4 regions of the Streptomyces sp. LMG1-1-1.1 genome follow, and region 2 is predicted to be linked to each of the others. Evidence: riboswitches for the same ligand, from Rfam matches in the RefSeq annotation. Region 2 holds a riboswitch; each other region holds the start of a gene.
The links. Region 2 has a riboswitch for cyclic di-AMP ahead of MRBLMG1_RS22590 (M23 family metallopeptidase). Riboswitches for the same ligand answer to the same signal wherever they lie in the genome.
Positions count from the first base shown of each region.

Region 1 (4,381 bases), on a different contig from region 2:
TGGAGAGGCCCTTGCGCTTCAGCACGCCCTTGAGCGTGTGGTAGATCTCCGCACCCCAGCGAAGGGCCTCGGAGAAGGACTCCGCGCCGATCGGGGCGATCATGAACTCCTGGATGTCCACGTTGGAGTCGGCGTGCGACCCACCGTTGAGGATGTTCATCATCGGAACGGGCAGCAGGTGCGCGTTCGGGCCGCCGAGGTAGCGGAACAGCGGGAGGTCGCTGGCCTCGGAGGCGGCGTGCGCGACGGCGAGCGAGACGCCGAGGATGGCGTTGGCGCCGAGCGAGCCCTTGTTCTCGGTGGCGTCCAGGTCGAACATGGCCTGGTCGATCAGCCGCTGCTCGGTGGCGTCGTAGCCGACGAGCTCCGGGCCGATCTGCTCGATGACGGCGAGGACGGCCTTCTCGACACCCTTGCCCAGGTAGCGGTTGGGGTCACCGTCGCGAAGCTCGATGGCCTCGAACGCACCGGTGGAGGCGCCGGACGGAACAGCAGCACGGCCGGTGCTGCCGTCGTCGAGGCCGACCTCGACCTCGACCGTGGGGTTGCCTCGGGAGTCCAGGATTTCCCGGGCTACGACGACGTCGATGGACGGCACGAGCATCTCCTTCTGGGATGTGACGCTGGATGTGACGCAAGGTCGATGCAGGTCGCTTGGCCTTGCGACAAGAGCCTAACCGCCTCGGGGGCTCCAGCCAGCCGGGCGCCCGCACCCTGGGACGAAAAAGGACCCAAGGGCACGCACATGGGGACGAAGGGCCTCAGATCTACTGGACGGTAACCGCCGGGGCCCCGCTACGGGCCCTCATTAAGGGGTCCGACACGACGGAACCCCGGTCCGGCGTGCACGGGGGGAAGGCACGCCGGACCGGGGTGGTCACCGCGGGAGAGTCGTCAGGCTCACTTCAGGTGGAGCTGCTGGCCCACGTAGATGAGGTCGGCGTCGGCGACGACGTCCTTGTTCAGGTCGTAGAGCTTCTCCCAGCCGCCCTTGACGCCGTGCTCCTGGGCGATGGTGCCGAGCGTGTCGCCGGCCTCGACCCGGTACTCGCCGTCACCCTTCTTGACCGTCGTGCCGGCCGGGGTGGTGACGGTCTTGCGGGCCGTGGCCTTCTTGGCGGAGGCGGCCTTCTTGGTGGCCTCGGCCTTCTTCGGGGCCTGGCGCTGCTCGCTGCGCGTGGTCGGCTCGGTGGCCGTGCGCTGGGGAGCCTCGGTAGTGCCACCGGTGTAGGCGGCGCCCGAGAGGCCCACGCCACAGCTCGGCCACGCGCCCTTGCCCTGGCCCGCGAGGACCTTCTCGCCGATGGCGATCTGCTGGGACTTCGAAGCCTGGTTGGCGGTCGAGGCGTAGGCGGTGCCGCCGTACGCGGCCCAGGTGGAGGCCGAGAACTGCAGGCCGCCGTAGTAGCCGTTGCCGGTGTTGATGGACCAGTTGCCACCGGACTCGCACTGGGCGACGCGGTCCCACTCGGAGGCCGTGGCGGCCGACGCGGTGCCCGCGGTCATCAGCGGGGCGGCGACGGCGACACCGGTGACGCCGACGAGCGTGGCGACCTGGGTGGCCTTGGAGGGACGACGGTGTTTGCCCTTGCCGGAAAACAGCATGGAGATTCTCCTCACCGACGCCTGTGAGGTGAGCTGTCGGGTTCGGGCCGGAAAGTTGCCCGGCCGCGTGTCCTAGCACGCGGCTTCACCCCAAGCCGGTCTTCGGCCGTCTGTCTCAACGGCCGGGACCGGCACTTACCTTGGGTCCCCCACTCCTGCCTTCGGCGCTGACGCGACGACTGTTCCCATCGGCCGACGGCAGGATTCGGCGTTTCGGTCGACGGGGCCCGCGGTGGCGAGCGGTTACGACCGTAGACACAGACCCACCGGAAGTTCAAAGAGGCCGATTGCGGAAATATCGCCCTTACTTGCCCTCCGGTGGGGGGCGTTTGTGCAGGTGAGAGGTGACGGAGGCAAAGGTTACGGACAGGACACGCCAGTTGAGGCGAAGAGACCCATGTCTCACTTGCCCAGAACCGGACATACAGCCCTGAACTACCCCTCGACCGAAGCCGGATCCGTCGTCAGCTCAAGGCTCTGACCAGGCAGGATCAGGTCCGGATCGGCGCCCACCGTCTGACGGTTGGCGTCATAGAGGGCCGTCCACCCTCCCGGCAGTTCGTTCGACTGCGCGATATCGGAGAGGCTGTCGCCGGGCTGCACGGTGTACGCGCCCGAAGTGTCCTGACTGTCCGTTGCGTTCGAATTCTTCGCACCGTCAGCCGAGGGCGTCGAGGAGGCGTTTTCAGCCAGCTTGTCCGTGGAAGATGCGTGTCTACCCGATTCGCCCGAGCTGCCCGGCTTGCCGGTTTCCTCCGGAGCGGCCTCGCCCCGGTGCTTGCCGGAACCCGGCGTGGCCGACGGCACGTCACCCTCCGCCCCATCGGGGGAAACGGGCGTACCGGGCGTAACGGACTCATCAGGCGTGCCGGGAGTCGTCGGCGTACCGGGGGTGACGGGCACTCCCGGGGTGACCGAGGCGTCCGGGGTCCCCGGCGTGCCGGGCGCGACGGGCGACGGGACGGCCGTGGCCGTCTTCGCCTCCCCGGCGGCGTCGGCGGAGCCCGCCGGGAGGCCGTCGGTCCGGTTCGACTCGGCGACCGGCCCCGTGGGGGCCTTCGGGACGGAGGTCGGGCCCGGGTCCACCCCGGTGCCCTTGCCGTCGTTCGTCAGGCCGGCGATCGGCGCGCAGGTGGCCCACTCGGTGCTGCCCTTGGCAAGGGCCTTCTCGGCCACCGCGATCTGCTGGGCGCGGCTGGCGAGGTCGGGGCTGGGCGCGTACGCCAGACCCCCGTTGCGCTCCCAGCTGTCCTGGGTGAACTGGAGTCCGCCGTACATGCCGTTGCCGAAGTTGGCACTCCACTGGCCGCCGGACTCGCACTCGGCCACCCGGTCCCAGGTGGAGGCGTCGGCGGCGGAGGCGGACCCCGTGGCGAGCAGCGGCAGCGCCATGGCGGATCCGGTCACACCTGCGGCGACGACGAGGGCGGGGGCCTGACGGGGGCGACGGTGTCGTCCGTTCCCGGAACGCATAGAAGCGCCTTTCGCGTGACGGCTGAAGACTGCGGTGAACGTAGCCGTATTCGAACGCTCGTCACAAGTCGATGGACCGGCGATCACGCGAAGATCACAGTTCTGATGAATCGTCAGTTCACTGGAGGGGTACGGAAGGGGAGAATTCCACCGGAAGCGTGCGCAATCCCCGCATGATGAGCCCACCGCGCCACCGCAGTTCGTCCGGGTCGACCGCAAGTCGCAGGTCCGGCAGGCGAGTCAGCAGGGTCGCCAGCGCGGTCTGCCCCTCCAGGCGGGCGAGCGGCGCGCCCAGGCAGTAGTGGATGCCGTGCCCGTACCCGAGGTGCTGGTTGTCCCGCCGGGTGAGGTCCAGCACGTCCGGTCCCGCGAACCGCGCCGGGTCCCGGTTCGCGGCGGCGAGCACCACGAGCACCGGGTCCCCGGCCGGGATCTCCTGCCCGCCGATGGTCAGCGCCCGCGTCGCGTAGCGCCAGGTCGCCATCTCCACCGGCCCGTCGAACCGCAGCAGTTCCTCCACGCCCGTCTCCAGGAGCCCCTGCTCCCCGGCCGCGAGCGAGGCCTGGAGCCCCTCGCGCTGCCCGGGGTGGCGCAGCAGCTGGTAGACCCCGTTGCCGATGAGGTTCACGGTCGTCTCGAAACCGGCGAAGAGGATGATGAAGGCCATGGCGGCGGCCTCGTTCTCGGTGAGGTGCTCGCCGTGGTCGGAGGCCTTGATGAGCCCCGAGATGAGGTCCTCGCCGGACTCCTCGCGCTTGCGGTGGATCAGCTCCGCGAGATAGCCGCGCATCTTCTTGACCGACCGCGCGACCCCGCCGCGCGGCCCCCCGCCGTGCCGGATCATCATCCCGGCCCAGTCCCGGAAGTCGTCCTGGTCCTCCGGCGGCACGCCGAGCAGGTCGCAGATCGCGTAGATGGGCAGCGGGAACGCGAACTCGTGGATGAGGTCGGCGCTCCCCCGCTCCGCGAACGAGTCGATGAGCCCGTCGGTCAGCTCCTGCACCCGCGGCGCGAACTCGGCGACCCTGCGCGGGGTGAAGGCCTTCGACACCAGCCGCCGCAGCCGGGTGTGGTCCGGCGGGTCGATGTTGAGCAGGTGGGTCATCAGCTCGGCCTTGCGCTCGCCCGGGATGCCCGTCTTCCCCTTCGCGTGCGGGGACTCGTCGTGGTGCGCCGGGTTCTTCGAGAGCCGCTGGTCCGCCAGCGCCTGCCGGGCGTCGGCGTACCGGGTCACGAGCCAGGCCTCGACCCCGCTGGGCAGCGTCGTCCGGTGCACGGGCGCGTGCTCGCGCAGCCAGGCGTA
Region 1 covers NZ_JBFPNH010000037.1:46,822-51,202, forward strand. The annotation lists gene eno (phosphopyruvate hydratase) at 1-604, opposite strand, end outside; gene MRBLMG1_RS22000 (transglycosylase family protein) at 901-1,605, opposite strand; cyclic di-AMP (ydaO/yuaA leader) riboswitch at 1,609-1,782, opposite strand; gene MRBLMG1_RS22005 (transglycosylase family protein) at 2,041-3,078, opposite strand; gene MRBLMG1_RS22010 (cytochrome P450 family protein) at 3,197-4,381, opposite strand, start outside.
Region 1: it holds a riboswitch for cyclic di-AMP, as region 2 does, so the genes downstream of both, MRBLMG1_RS22000 (transglycosylase family protein) here and MRBLMG1_RS22590 (M23 family metallopeptidase) in region 2, are expected to answer to the same signal.

Region 2 (4,381 bases):
CCCGTGGGAGTCGCCCTCCGGGGTCGCGGCGGCCAACCTGGGAGGGCGCGGTGCGGACCGCGGCCGGGCGGACCGGGCAGGAGAGCACAGGTGGGGCACCCCCAAGGAGTGGCGGGCGGCGGGCGTCGGCGCGGCGAGGGCCGCCCCGCGTACGGCGGCGCCCGGCGCTTCATCCGTGCGCTGCCCCCGCTGGTGATCATGGGCGGTGTCGTCTTCGACGTGCAGACACCGCCCGCGTACACGGCGGCGCCCCTGTTCTCCGCCGCCCCGCTGATCGCCGCGCCCTTCTTCTCCATGGTCACCACCCTGGTCACCGGGATCGCCGCCGTCCTCGCCTCCTACGGGCTGCACGTCTACAACGGCACCGCCGGCGACGTCCCGGCCCTCACCGAGACGCTGACCGTCGTCACCGTCTCCGCGCTCGCCCTCCTCATCAACCGGGTCGTGCGCCGCAGCGGCGAGCGGCTCGCCTCGGCGCGGGTCATCGCGGAGACCGCGCAGAAGGCGGTGCTGCCGACGCCCGCGGAGCGGATCGGCGGGCTCCAGTGCGCGGCGCGGTACGAGGCGGCGCAGGCGGACGCGTTCATCGGCGGCGACCTGTTCGCCGTCCAGGACACCCCGCACGGGGTGCGGCTGGTGGTCGGGGACGTCCGGGGCAAGGGGATGGACGCGGTCGAGGCCGTCGCCGTCGTCATCGGGGCCTTCCGGGAGGCGGCCGAACAGGAACGGACCCTGGAGGGCGTGGCGCAGCGCCTCGAACGGGCGCTGGCCCGCGAGGGCACCCGCCGGCACGGGCTCGACGCCTTCGAGGGGTTCACCACCGCGGTCCTCGCCGAGATCCCGCGCACCGACGGCAGCGGCACGTTCGGCGGGTTCGTACGGGTCGTGAACCGCGGGCACCCGCCTCCGCTGATGCTCTACGCGGACGGGCGGCTCGACCTCATGGAGCCGGGCGAGGCGGCGCTGCCGCTCGGCATGGGGGACCTGGCGGCCTGGCCGGACCGGGCCGAGGCGCGGCCGTATCCGCCGGGCGCGACCCTGCTCCTCTACACCGACGGCCTCTCGGAGGCGCGGAACGCGGAGGGCGTCTTCTACGATCCGGCCGAGCGGCTCGCCGGCCGGATCTTCCCGGGGCCGGAGGAGCTGCTCGACGCGCTCGTGGACGACGTACGCCTCCACACGGGCGGCGGTTCGACGGACGACATGGCGCTGCTCGCGGTGAGCCGGCCGGCGGCGGGGCAGCCGGAGCGGCGCCGGACCATGCCGGTGGTGCCGCCGGGCGACCATGGTGACCAGGCGTAGTCGAAGGATCTCCCTGCGATAACAATTGACTTAACGTCAGATCGCCGGGGTTTGCGGCCGTGTTTCTGAAGGGGGCTCAACTCGGACCATTCCCCCCCATTTCAATGAATGATCAAGAGGAACGGCTTGGAATCGGGACCCCCTGTCTATTAACGTTCGATAACGCAGCGCGGTCGTTTCAGCCGTCGCAAGAGGCGGCACCGTGCGCACGCGCCGAATCCTGAAAAGGAACCGGGGAACCACCACTTGGGGTGAATCGGGCCCATCGCACCTGTGCGACCGTGCCCGTAGGAGACCTTCCTGCTCCGAACCCGTCAGCTAACCCGGTAGGCGAGAAGGAAGGAAAGGAGCGCCCCTCCGTGGCGTCCAACACCCCCGCACCCGAAGCCCCCTTCGATGCCTTCGGTGGCGGTGCGGGTCCCGCCGCCCCGGACACCGAGTGGAATCCCACCGAGGACTCCCTCCGCGCGCAGAGCCGCTCCGGCGGCCGCCACCGGGTCGTCAAGCAGCGCTCCAACTTCGCCCGCTCCTCCACCGTCCTCGGCGTCGGCGTGATCGCCGCCGTCGGCGCGGGCGGCCTCGCCACCGCGCAGGAGAAGCCGCCGGTCGCGATCTCGCTCCCCGACCTCCCGGACATCGACCTCCCGGACGCCCACGACCTTCCCGGCGTCGGCGCCCTCCTCCCCGGCGAGGACAGCGAGCCCGTCAGCGCGGCCCGCGCCAACCCGAACCCGCTCACCGCCGCCACCTACACCACGGCGGCCGACGCGCAGACCGACGCGACCGACCGGACCGCGTCCGGCGCCGACGCGGGCGAGGCCCTGCGCGCCCGCATCCTCCAGCAGGCCGAGCAGCAGCAGGCCTCCGCCGACGCCGCCGACAAGGCCGCCGCGGAGAAGCTGGCCGCCGAGAAGGCCGCCGCCGAGGCCGTGGCCAAGGAGGCGGAGGCCGAGAAGGCGGCCGCCGAGGCCAAGGCGAAGGCCGAGGCGGAGGCGAAGGCCAAGGCCGAGGCGGAAGCCGCCGCGAAGGCGGAGGCCGAGCGCCTCGCCAAGCTCGCCGCGAGCTACTCGCTGCCCGTCTCCTCGTACACCCTCACCGCCTCCTACATGCAGTCCGGCTCGATGTGGTCCTCCGGCTACCACACCGGCCTCGACTTCGCCGCGCCCACGGGCACCCCGCTCAAGGCCGTCCACGGCGCCACCGTGAAGTCCGCGGGCTGGTCCGGTTCCTACGGCTACCGGATCGTCCTGGAGCTCGCCGACGGCACCGAGGTCTGGTACTGCCACCTCTCGTCCATGACGGTCTCCGCCGGTCAGACCGTGGGCACCGGCGAGACCATCGGCCGCGTCGGCGCCACCGGCAACGTCACCGGCGCCCACCTCCACATGGAGGTCCACACCGCCGGCGGCGACGGCATCGACCCGGCGCAGTGGCTCCGCTCCAAGGGCCTGACGGTCTGAGACCGTCCCGGGGCGCTCGCACGGAATAGGCCCGGCGGCCGGCGGGGTTGATCGACACATGACCTCTCTCCGCCCGCTGGGCAGCTCCGACCTGCACGTCTTCCCGCTCGCCCTGGGCGGCAACGTCTTCGGCTGGACCGCCGACGAGGCCCAGTCCTTCGCCGTCCTCGACGCCTACGCCGCCGCCGGCGGCAACTTCGTCGACTCCGCCGACGTGTACTCCGCGTGGGCCGAGGGCAACGAGGGCGGCGAGTCCGAGACCGTCATCGGCCGCTGGCTCGCCTCCCGCGGCAACCGCGACGACGTCGTCGTCGCCACCAAGGTCGGCGCCCACCCCCACTTCAAGGGGCTCTCCGCCTCCACCATCAAGGGCGCCGCGGAGGAGTCGCTGCGCCGCCTCGGCACCGACCGCATCGACCTCTACTACACGCACTTCGACGACGAGACCGTCCCCGTCGAGGAGATCGTCACCGCCCTCGACCAGCTGGTGAAGGACGGCAAGGTGCGCGCCGTCGCCGCCTCCAACATCTCGCCGGAGCGGCTGCGCGCCTCCCTCGACTTCGCCGAGGCCGAGGGCCTCACCCGGTACGTGGCCCTCCAGCCGCACTACAACCTGGTCTCCCGCGCGACCTACGAGGGCCCGCTCCTGGCCACCGCCGAGCAGGGCGGGCTCGCCGCCGTCCCGTACTACGGCCTCGCGTCCGGCTTCCTCACCGGCAAGTACCGCCCCGGCGCCACCGTCGACAGCGTCCGCGCCGCCGGCGCCGGCGGGCACCTCGACACCGAGCGCGGCCGGGCCGTCCTCTCCGCCCTCGACGCCGTCGCCGAGGCCCACGGCGCCGAGCTCGCCACCGTCGCCCTCGCCTGGCTCGCCTCCCGCCCCACCGTCGTCGCGCCGATCGCCTCGGCCCGTACGGTCGAACAGCTCCCCGCCCTGGTCGCGTCGGCCGACCTGACCCTCACCGAGGCCGAACTCACCCTGCTCACGGAGGCGTCCGCGGGCTGACCGGGGGCGTGCTTGGGGCGGTCTCGGGGCGTGCTCGGGGCGCTCTCGGGCCGGGCTCGGGGCGTGCTCGGGGCGGCCTTCGCCGGGCAGGCCCGGGCGTCCGCCGGTCGCCTCCGGCCCCGGCCCGGTCATCGCCGGCCCGGCCCGGTCGTCACCGGCCGGGTCTCCGACTTCTCCGGCTAGCTCCGGTACGGGTTGTAGCCGCCGTAGTCCAGGTACTGCGGCGGCGCCCACACCCGGCCCGTCGCACGCGCCGCGTACGTCAGGGAGGGCGAGGCGACGTCGCGGCGCTGCCACAGGTGGTGCAGCAGCTCCTGCTCGCGGGCCGGGAAGTCGGGTCCGGCCGTGCCGCGCTTGGCCCGGTTCCGGAGGAACGCGAGGGTCGTCGCGAAGGACTCGTACTCGCCGACGGCCCGCGCGGCCGCCGGGCCGTACGTCCGGCCGGCGAAGGAGCGGGCCACCTGGCGGGCGCGCATCGAGGAGAGCGCGAGCGGCTCGGCGGGGGAGAGCCAGCCGGCCGCCGCGTACGCCGGGAGCTCGCCGGATATCGTGCGCAGCTCGCGCTGCCGGCTCCACACCGCGAGCCAGGTCAGCAGGCCGAAGGCGGGGACCA
Region 2 covers NZ_JBFPNH010000038.1:68,672-73,052, forward strand. The annotation lists gene MRBLMG1_RS22585 (PP2C family protein-serine/threonine phosphatase) at 91-1,302, shown strand; cyclic di-AMP (ydaO/yuaA leader) riboswitch at 1,504-1,650, shown strand; gene MRBLMG1_RS22590 (M23 family metallopeptidase) at 1,662-2,762, shown strand; gene MRBLMG1_RS22595 (aldo/keto reductase) at 2,821-3,768, shown strand; gene MRBLMG1_RS22600 (PrsW family intramembrane metalloprotease) at 3,948-4,381, opposite strand, start outside.

Region 3 (4,381 bases), on a different contig from region 2:
CCCCGGGCCCCGGCCGCGCAAGGCGGAAGGGCGGCGGACCATGTTCTTCAGCGATCGCACGGACGCGGGCAGACGGCTCGCCGCCCGGCTCGACCACCTCAAGGGCCAGGACGTCGTGGTCCTCGGACTCCCGCGCGGCGGGGTACCGGTCGCCGCGCAGGTCGCGGACGCCCTCGACGCGCCACTCGACATCTGTCTGGTACGGAAGCTGGGGGTGCCCCAGCAGCCGGAGCTCGCGATGGGCGCGCTCGGTGAGGGCGGCGTGAGGGTGCTCAACGAGCAGGTGCTCCGGCACGCCGGGGTGGGCGAGCGCGCGCTCGCGGCGGTGGAGGAGCGGGAGCACGTCGTGCTCGAGGAGCGCGCCGCCCGTTATCGGGGCAGCAGGCCGTCCGTGCCGCTCGAAGGCCGGACCGTGGTCGTCGTCGACGACGGCCTCGCCACGGGGGCCACGGCGCTTGCGGCGTGCCGGGTGGTCCGTGCCCGGGGAGCCGCCCGGATCGTGCTGGCCGTCCCGGTCGCGCCGGAGGGGTGGACGGCGCGGCTCGGAGGCGAGGCCGACGAGACGGTCAGCGTCCACGCGCCCGGGGTCTTCTACGCGATCGGCCAGTTCTACCGGGACTTCGAGCAGACCGCCGACGCCGAGGTCATCGCGTGTCTGGACCGCAGCCGTGCGGCACGGGGCCCGGTGGTGCGGGACTCGGACGTGAGGGTCGCGGTCGACGGCGTCACGCTCGCGGGGCGGCTCGCCGTGCCCGACGGGGCCGTGGGGATCGTGCTGTTCGCCCACGGCAGCGGGAGCAGCCGACACAGTCCCCGCAACCGGGCGGTCGCGGAGGTGCTCAACCGGGAGGGGCTCGGGACCCTGCTGTTCGATCTGCTGACCGAGGCCGAGGCGGGCGATCGGGCGCATGTCTTCGACACGCCGCTCCTGGCCGGCCGGCTCTCGTTCGCCACGAAGTGGCTGGCCGAGCAGCCGGTGGGCGCCGGCCTCCCGCTGGGCTACTTCGGTGCGAGCACGGGAGCGGCCGCCGCGCTGTGGGCGGCGGCCGATCCGGATTGCGCGGTGAGCGCCGTCGTGTCGCGCGGTGGCCGGCCCGACCTCGCGGGGGACCGGCTGGCCGGGGTGCGTGCTCCCACGCTCCTGGTGGTGGGCGGTGACGACGCGCTGGTGCTGGACCTGAACCGGAGGGCCGGTTCACTGCTGCGCTGTGAGAACAGGCTCGCCGTGGTCGAGGGCGCCACGCACCTCTTCGAGGAGCCGGGTGCCCTGGAGGAGGTGGCGGAGCTCGCCACCTCCTGGTTCACCGGGCACTTCCGGGGTCAGTAGGCGCTGTTGACGTTGTCGATGGAGCCGTAGCGGTCGGCCGCGTAGTTGCACGCGGCGGTGATGTTGGCGACCGGGTCGAAGAGGTCCATCGACGTGCCGGGCACGTGATAGGCGAGGAAGGTCGGCTCGATGACCTGGAGCAGGCCCTTGGAGGGCGTTCCGGCCGCCGCGTTGGAGTCCCAGAGGTTGATGGCCTGGGGGTTGCCGGAGGACTCGCGCATGACGTTGCGGAGGATGCCGTCGTACGAACCCGGGATGCCCCGCTGGGCCATGATGGCCAGCGACTCGCGGATCCAGCCGTCCAGGTCGTCGGTGTAGTTGGTGGCGGCGGCCGGGGCCGCGGCGGGGGCGGCCTGCGCGGCGGAGGCACCGGTGGAGGCGCCCGTGGTGGCCGGGGCGGACCGGCGCTCGGAGCGGCTCGCCCGATCGGGTGTAGCGGTCTTCTTCTTCGCCGGCGCAGGAGTGACCTTCGCGGAATCCCGACGAAGCGTCAACTCAAGGCCCGGATGAATAAGTGACGGATTGTCACCCACGGCGCTCCGGTTGGCCCGGTAAAGGCTCTTCCAGCCGCCCTGAATTCCCTTCTTCCGGGCGATGAGGGAAAGCGAGTCGCCGCGGACGACGGTGTAGGTGCGGGCGGCGGCCGGGGCGGCGGGAGCCTTGGCGGCGGTCGGCGCCGCGAAGGCGGGGGCTGCGACGGCGGGGGCCGCGACGGCGCGGGCGGTGAATTCCGGGGCTCCGGAAACGGGAGCGGCTCCGGCCACGGCGGGGGTGATCAGCGGCAGGGCAAGGGCGACGCCGCCCGTGCCGGCCAGCGCGAGTCCCTGGGAGACGGGGCGGCGTCGGGGGCGGCGGTGCTTACCGTGAGCAGGCATGACGGATTCCTCTCCGGCGCCTGCGGGGTGAGCTGTCGGGTTCGGACGGGAGCTGTCCGGCCGCGCGCACGCGGCTGCACCCCGAGCCGTTCCGGATTTCCGGACCGGCGTATTCGTGGGTCCCCCGCTCCTGCCGTCGGGTGAAAAGGGGAGGTATTTCGAGCGGTGGCAGGATTAGGCGATCCGCTCGAATGGAGGTGACCGTAGGCCAGTAATGCGGCGGATAACAAGGGGACGGCAGCCCGTGGCGCGGCGAAAGGATCACGTAATTCAGGGAATTCAAGATCGGCCACCCGTCCGGCCCGTCGAACTCCCGTGTCTCCCATGGCCTGCGGACATTCCGATCACCGGGGCGAATCCGGCGAAGTGAGTCGCATCACCAGGTTCCCAATGTCCGAATATGCACGGTAATTCTGTTAATGGTGAAGTGGGTGGAAAAGGCCTTGTGGGCGGGTGTGCACTCAAGGGCAAAAGTGGCAAAACCGACATTTGTCCTGAACGATGGACCCACCCCGACCGAGGAGCCGCCGGATGTCGCCCGCCCTCTCCACGCCCAGCCCCGACACCGTCGACCGCGAGGCCGCCGCGCTCTACGACAGCGCCGTCTGGCAGCGCATCGTCACCGACTGGACGACCGACGAGCCGCTCGTTCCCGACGCTCCGCCGCGAGAGCCGGAGAGCTGGCGGAAACTCCTCACGGTGCCGGTGGAGAGACTCGTGGCCGACGCCCTCGACGCCCTGCCGCCGCCCCTCCCCGCCGAACCCCGCCTGCCGGGCCGCGTCGGAGCCGTACTGCCGGACCGGCTGCACGTCTGGCGCCGCATCGGCCGCACCGACCTGCGCCCGTCGGTCCACCTCGGCTACGCCCGTCGCGTGCTCACGGAATGGGGCTGGCAGAACGCCCCGTACAAGCTGCGCGACGCGCGCGGGGCGCGGTGCGTCTGCGGCGCCCTGCTCGCCGCGCACCGTCTCGGCCACGGGAGCGCCGACACCATGAACGAAGCGGCGGCCTGGATCATGACCGAGCTCCGGTCGCGGGGCTGGAGTGAGCTGATCGGACCGTGGAACCGGGCCCCCGGCCGTACGGCGGACGACGCCGTGGCCCTCCTGGACGCCACCATCCACCGGGCCGCGCAGGCCGGCCGCTGACGACGGCGGACCGCTAACCGCTAGGGGGGTGACGATCGCCGGGCGGCACCCGAGGGCGCCGCCCGGCGGACGGGAGCGGTCAGCCGCTGATGCTCGGCGCTCCGGTCTCGATGTGACCGGTGTACCGGCGCGACCAGGTGCCGTCGATGTCGGCGACGATCGTGAAGTCGTACCAGCCGCCGTTGTAGGCCACCGCGTTGAAGAAGTCCTCGCGGGTGGAGTTCGCCGGCACCGTGTACGTCCACGGCCCGTCCGAGCGGTAGGCGTTCGACCGGATCGTGAAGGTGACCGGACCCCCCGACGCGTTGGTCATCCTGAACCACAGGGCCGTCTTGCCCGTCCCCGGCTCGGTCGCGAACCGGGCGGCCACCTCCACGGCCTTGCCCGCCTTCGAGGCGTCGCCGATGAAGCGCCGCAGGAAGCGGTTGGGGCCCATCATCGAGACGTCGTACTTGCCCGACCCCGAGCCGAGGCCGATGTTGAAGTAGTCGGAGGCCGTGCCGCCCGGGTCGACGGTGTACTGCCAGGCGGCGGTGTCGCGGTACTGGTGCGGGTGGATCGAGAAGTGGGCCGCGCGCCGGGCCTCGGAGCCCTGGTTCGTCATCGAGAACCAGGCCAGGATCTTGCCGGCCGCTCCGAACTCGAACCGGTCGAGGTTCCCGTTCACCTGGTACGGCACCGCGCGGGCCGGTCGGGTGCCGGACTCCTGCGCGGGCAGGGCGTTGTTCTGGGGGGCCGGGTTCGGCAGCGGTCCGCAGGTGGCCTGGCCGATGACCTTCGCCGTGGAGGGAAGGCCCGTCGGCACGCCGTACACCGGGTTGGCGAAGTCGAAGACCCCCGTCAGATCGCCCGTCACCTTCCTGCGCCAGGCGCTGATGTTGGGGCACGTGGCCGGTGTGCCGAGGGCCGCCGTCCAGGTCTCCATGAAGCGCAGCACGGAGGTGTGGTCGAAGACCTCGGAGCTCACCCAACCGCCGCGGGTCCACGGGGACATGACAATCATCGGGACGCGGAAGCCCAGGCCGATCGG
Region 3 covers NZ_JBFPNH010000022.1:32,952-37,332, reverse strand. The annotation lists gene MRBLMG1_RS12855 (phosphoribosyltransferase family protein) at 41-1,327, shown strand; gene MRBLMG1_RS12850 (LysM peptidoglycan-binding domain-containing protein) at 1,321-2,202, opposite strand; cyclic di-AMP (ydaO/yuaA leader) riboswitch at 2,207-2,363, opposite strand; gene MRBLMG1_RS12845 (DUF6197 family protein) at 2,734-3,351, shown strand; gene MRBLMG1_RS12840 (phosphocholine-specific phospholipase C) at 3,431-4,381, opposite strand, start outside.
Region 3: it holds a riboswitch for cyclic di-AMP, as region 2 does, so the genes downstream of both, MRBLMG1_RS12850 (LysM peptidoglycan-binding domain-containing protein) here and MRBLMG1_RS22590 (M23 family metallopeptidase) in region 2, are expected to answer to the same signal.

Region 4 (4,381 bases), on a different contig from region 2:
GGGCCCGCTCTCCTCGTGCGACTTCGACTGCCCGTACTGCCCGTTCGCGAAGCGGCGGGACACCCCCGAGCTGCTGCGCGCGGACCGGGCGGCGCTCGAACGGTTCACCGGGTGGGCGGCCGGGCAGACCGGTGACCGGCTGCGGGTCCTCTTCACGCCGTGGGGCGAGGGGCTCGTGCGCTCCTGGTACCGGCGGGCGCTGGTCGGGCTCTCCCGGCTGCCGCACGTGGAGCGGGTGGCCATCCAGACCAATCTGAGCTGCCGCACCGACTGGCTGGCGGAGGCGGACCCGGGGACCGTGGCGCTCTGGTGCACGTACCACCCGGGCCAGACGCCGTACGAGCGCTTCCTCGCGAAGTGCCTCGACCTAGCCGGGCGGGGCATCAGGTTCAGCGTCGGCGTGGTCGGGCTGCCCGAGCACGCGGCGGACGCCCGCCGGCTGCGCGCCGCGCTGCCGCCGCACGTGTACCTCTGGGTGAACGCGGCGGAGGGGCACACGTACACCGACGCGGAGGCGGCGGAGTGGACGGGGATCGACCCGCTCTTCCCGTACAGCCGACATCCGCACCGGTCGGCGGGTCTGCCCTGCCGCACGGGCGAGTCGGTGATCTCGGTGGACGGCGAGGGGACGGTCCGCCGCTGCCACTTCGTCAGGGCGGAGCTGGGGAACCTGTACGACGGCTCGTACCGCGCCGCCCTGCGCCCCCGGGCCTGTCCCCTCGCCGTCTGCGACTGCCACATCGGCTACGTCCACTTGGAGACGCTGCCGCTGTACGACGTGTTCGCCGGCGGGGTGCTGGAGCGGATCCCCGCCGTCGTTCCCCCGCCGGCCCTCCCCCGGACTACAGGGGCATGAGGTCGGGGCGCTTGGCCTCGACGTGGTCGCCGGAGCTCTCGCCGCGGAGGCGGCGGCCGATCCACGGGACGAGGTACTCCTTGGCCCAGTGGATGTCGTCGCGGCGGACTTCGAGGGTGCCGCGCGGGGGGACCGGGGGCCAGGGCTGGTCCGGGTCGGCGGGCACGGGCAGGCCGAGGACCTGGGCGGCGCGCAGCGCGACGCGGGTGTGGCCGTCCGGGGAGAGGTGGAGCCGGTCGTCGTCCCAGGCGCGCCGGTCCTGGACGGACTTCAGCGACCACAGGTCGAGGACCGGGCAGCCGTAGCGGTCGGCGATGGCCCGGACGTGTCCGTTGTACGTGGCGATCTTGCCGCGCAGGTGCTTGAGGAGGATCACGTCGCGGGTGTCGAAGCCGGTGGTCACCATGACGGTGCCGACGGCGGAGGTCAGGTCGGCGACGGCGCGTTCGAAGCGCTCGGCGACGTCGTCGGGGTCCGTGCCGGGGCGGATGATGTCGTTGCCGCCGGCGCAGAAGGTCACCAGGTCGGGGGCGAGTTCCTTCGCCCGGGGGACCTGTTCCGCCACGATCTGGTCGAGGAGGCGCCCGCGTACGGCCAGGTTGGCGTAACGGAAGTCGTCGTGCTCCGGCAGCTCGTCGGCGAGCAGGACCGCGAAACGGTCCGCCCAGCCGACGTACGTCCCGTCGGGCCCGGGGTCTCCGACGCCCTCGGTGAAGCTGTCACCGATCGCCGCGTACGACCCGAATGCGTTCTTGTCTGTTGATCTCGAATCGTCTGCCACGGGACCACATCCTTCCTCTTCGGATGTGACCTACGCGACCGTAAGGAGGGGTTGACGCAGGGTGACATATGCCACCGATAAAGATTCTCCCAAGCCGGAATACGGCGGCGGCCCGGCACGCGCGTGCCGGGCCGCCGGAGGTGTCCGCGTCGGGGGGGCGTCCGCGTCAGACGGCGACACCGTGCTGGCGCAGGTAGGCCAGCGGATCGATGTCCGAGCCGTAGTTCGGCGTGGTGCGGATCTCGAAGTGCAGGTGCGGGCCGGTGGAGTTGCCGGTGGAACCGGAGAGGCCGATCTGCTGGCCGCCGGTGACGGTCTGGCCGGACGAGACGGAGAGGGAGGAGAGGTGGGCGTACTGCGAGTAGTTGCCGTCGGCGTGCTGGATGACGACCTCGTTGCCGTAGGCGCCGCTCCATCCGGCGGAGACGACCGTGCCGGCGCCGACGGCGCGGACGGTGGTGCCGGAGGAGGCGATGAAGTCGACACCGGTGTGGTAGCCGGAGGACCACATCGAGCCGGAGGCGTGGTACGGGGTGGAGAAGCCGCCGCCGGCGACGGGGGTGACCCAGCCGGAGGCGGAGGTCGAGGAGCCCGACGACTGCGCGGTCTGCGAGGACTGCGAGGTGGCGGTCTCCGTGGTGGCGGCGGCCGGGGCGGAGGAGCGCTCGCTGCCGCGGGAGGCGCGCGGGGTGTCGCCGTTCTTCGAGCTCTGCGTGCTCTTGGGGGCGGCCTTGGGCGCGGTGCTCTTCGGGGCGGCGGGCGCGGAGCCCTTGGCGCCGAGGGTGAGCTTCATGCCGGGGAGGATCAGCGAGGGGTTCTCGCCGACGACCTGGCGGTTGTCGGCGTACAGCTTCTGCCAGCCGCCGGCGAGGTGGTGCTCGGCGGCGATCTTCGACAGGTAGTCGCCGCGGACGACGGAGTACGTCTTCGGCGCCGTCTTGGCGGCGGCGGGGGCGGCCTCGACCACGGCGGGGGCCTTCACCTGCGCGGCGGCGGTGACGGCGTGGGCCGGGACGGCGGCCGGAGCGGACTGCTCGGCGGCGTGGGCCCCGGTCGCTCCGAGGAGCGGGAGGGCGACGACGGCGCCACCGGTGCCGGCGACGGCGAGTCCACGGGTGAGGGGGTTGATCCTGGGACGGCGGTGCTTACCCTTCGCGGGCATGGCGAATTCCTCTCCGGCGCCTGCGAGGTGAGCTGTCGGGTTCGGACTGGAGATGCCCGGCCGCGTTCTCACGCGGCTTCACCCCTAGCCGTCCTGCATCGCGGGACCGGCGTACTTCCTGGGTCCCCCGCTCCTGCCACACATGGGTGAGTGAATTCCGGACGGTGGCAGGATTCGGCGGTCCGACCGGATTGACGGTGACGCTAGACGAGCGGGGTCGGCGCGAACAAGCCACTGTTTTCGAGGGGGATTCCCCGGCGTGCCATTCGGCTCGAATTCCGGTCACCCTGTGTGGATGACGGTCCTTCGATTTCCTTTTTGCGCACGGCATTTGCTCCGGACGGTCGGCCACGATCCGTCACCTTTATGACGCTGCTCACGCGGCCCGACCCATCTCGCCTGCAACCAGGGCGCGTTATCCCCAATGCCTTAATTCGGACAGATCGCCCATTACCGTCCGAGGGGGTGCGCCCGCACCGCCCCACCGGGATGATTGCCCCTGGAACCGATCTCGTGTCGGGCACCCGAACGACGACACCCAGGAGCATCCGTGACGCAGCAGCTTCCGCAGGTCCCGCCCACCGAAGCGAACGAGCCCGAGCTGGCGGCGGTCCGCAACTTCAGGGACGTGGGCGGCCTGCCGACGACGGACGGGCGCGCCGTGCGCGCCGGCCGTCTCTTCCGCAGCGGCCACCTCGCCCACGCGACCGAGAGCGACGCCGCCTTCCTCGCCACGCTGGGACTGCACACCGTCTTCGACTTCCGCAACGAGGCCGACCGGAAGGTCGAGGGCGCGGACGTCGAGCTGCCCGGCGTACGGAACGTGAACATACCGCTCAACGACCCGGCCGACGGGAAGGAGTTCTGGAAGCTGGTCCGCGACGGCGAGATCGAGCAGCTGCGGGAGATCCTCGGCGACGGCAAGGCGGCCGCCCGGATGTCCGACTCGTACCGGAAGATGGTGGTCGAGCGGGCGTGGGAGCACAGCCGCATCCTGCACTCCATGGCGGAGGAGAGCGTCCCCGCCCTGATGCACTGCGCGGCCGGCAAGGACCGCGCCGGGCTCTCCATCGCGATCACGCTGCTCGCCGTCGGGGTCGAGCGGGAGGCGATCGAGGCCGACTACGTGAAGTCGAACGACCCGCACCGCCGCTACAAGGTGCGCCGCAGCTCCACCTCCCCCGACGCGATGTCGCCCGAGGTGATGGAGCTGCTGAGCCCGCTCTTCGACGCGCGGGTGGAGTACCTGCGGGCCGCCTTCGAGACGATCGAGGCGACCTGGGGCACGGTGGACACCTACCTCACGGAGGGCCTGAAGCTGACCCCGGAGACCCGCGAGCGCCTGCGGGAGCAGCTGCTCACGGAGGCCTGACCTCCGGCCGCCCGCGCCGCCGCCGGCCGCCTCCGCGGGACCGCCGCTACTGGTTCTGCCCGCCCAGCATGAAGAGCAGGTAGAGGAAGCCGGCGAAGAGGTGGCCGGCGATCAGATAGGCGAAGAGACGGAGCACGAGCCCCTTGGGGAACTTGCCCTCTCCTCGCTCCTCGCCGGTGACAGGCGCGGACTTCTCGGACATGTCGGTCC
Region 4 covers NZ_JBFPNH010000001.1:366,624-371,004, reverse strand. The annotation lists gene MRBLMG1_RS01545 (STM4011 family radical SAM protein) at 1-856, shown strand, start outside; gene MRBLMG1_RS01540 (SGNH/GDSL hydrolase family protein) at 843-1,637, opposite strand; gene MRBLMG1_RS01535 (M23 family metallopeptidase) at 1,804-2,799, opposite strand; cyclic di-AMP (ydaO/yuaA leader) riboswitch at 2,802-2,958, opposite strand; gene MRBLMG1_RS01530 (tyrosine-protein phosphatase) at 3,350-4,171, shown strand; gene MRBLMG1_RS01525 (DUF6126 family protein) at 4,218-4,373, opposite strand.
Region 4: it holds a riboswitch for cyclic di-AMP, as region 2 does, so the genes downstream of both, MRBLMG1_RS01535 (M23 family metallopeptidase) here and MRBLMG1_RS22590 (M23 family metallopeptidase) in region 2, are expected to answer to the same signal.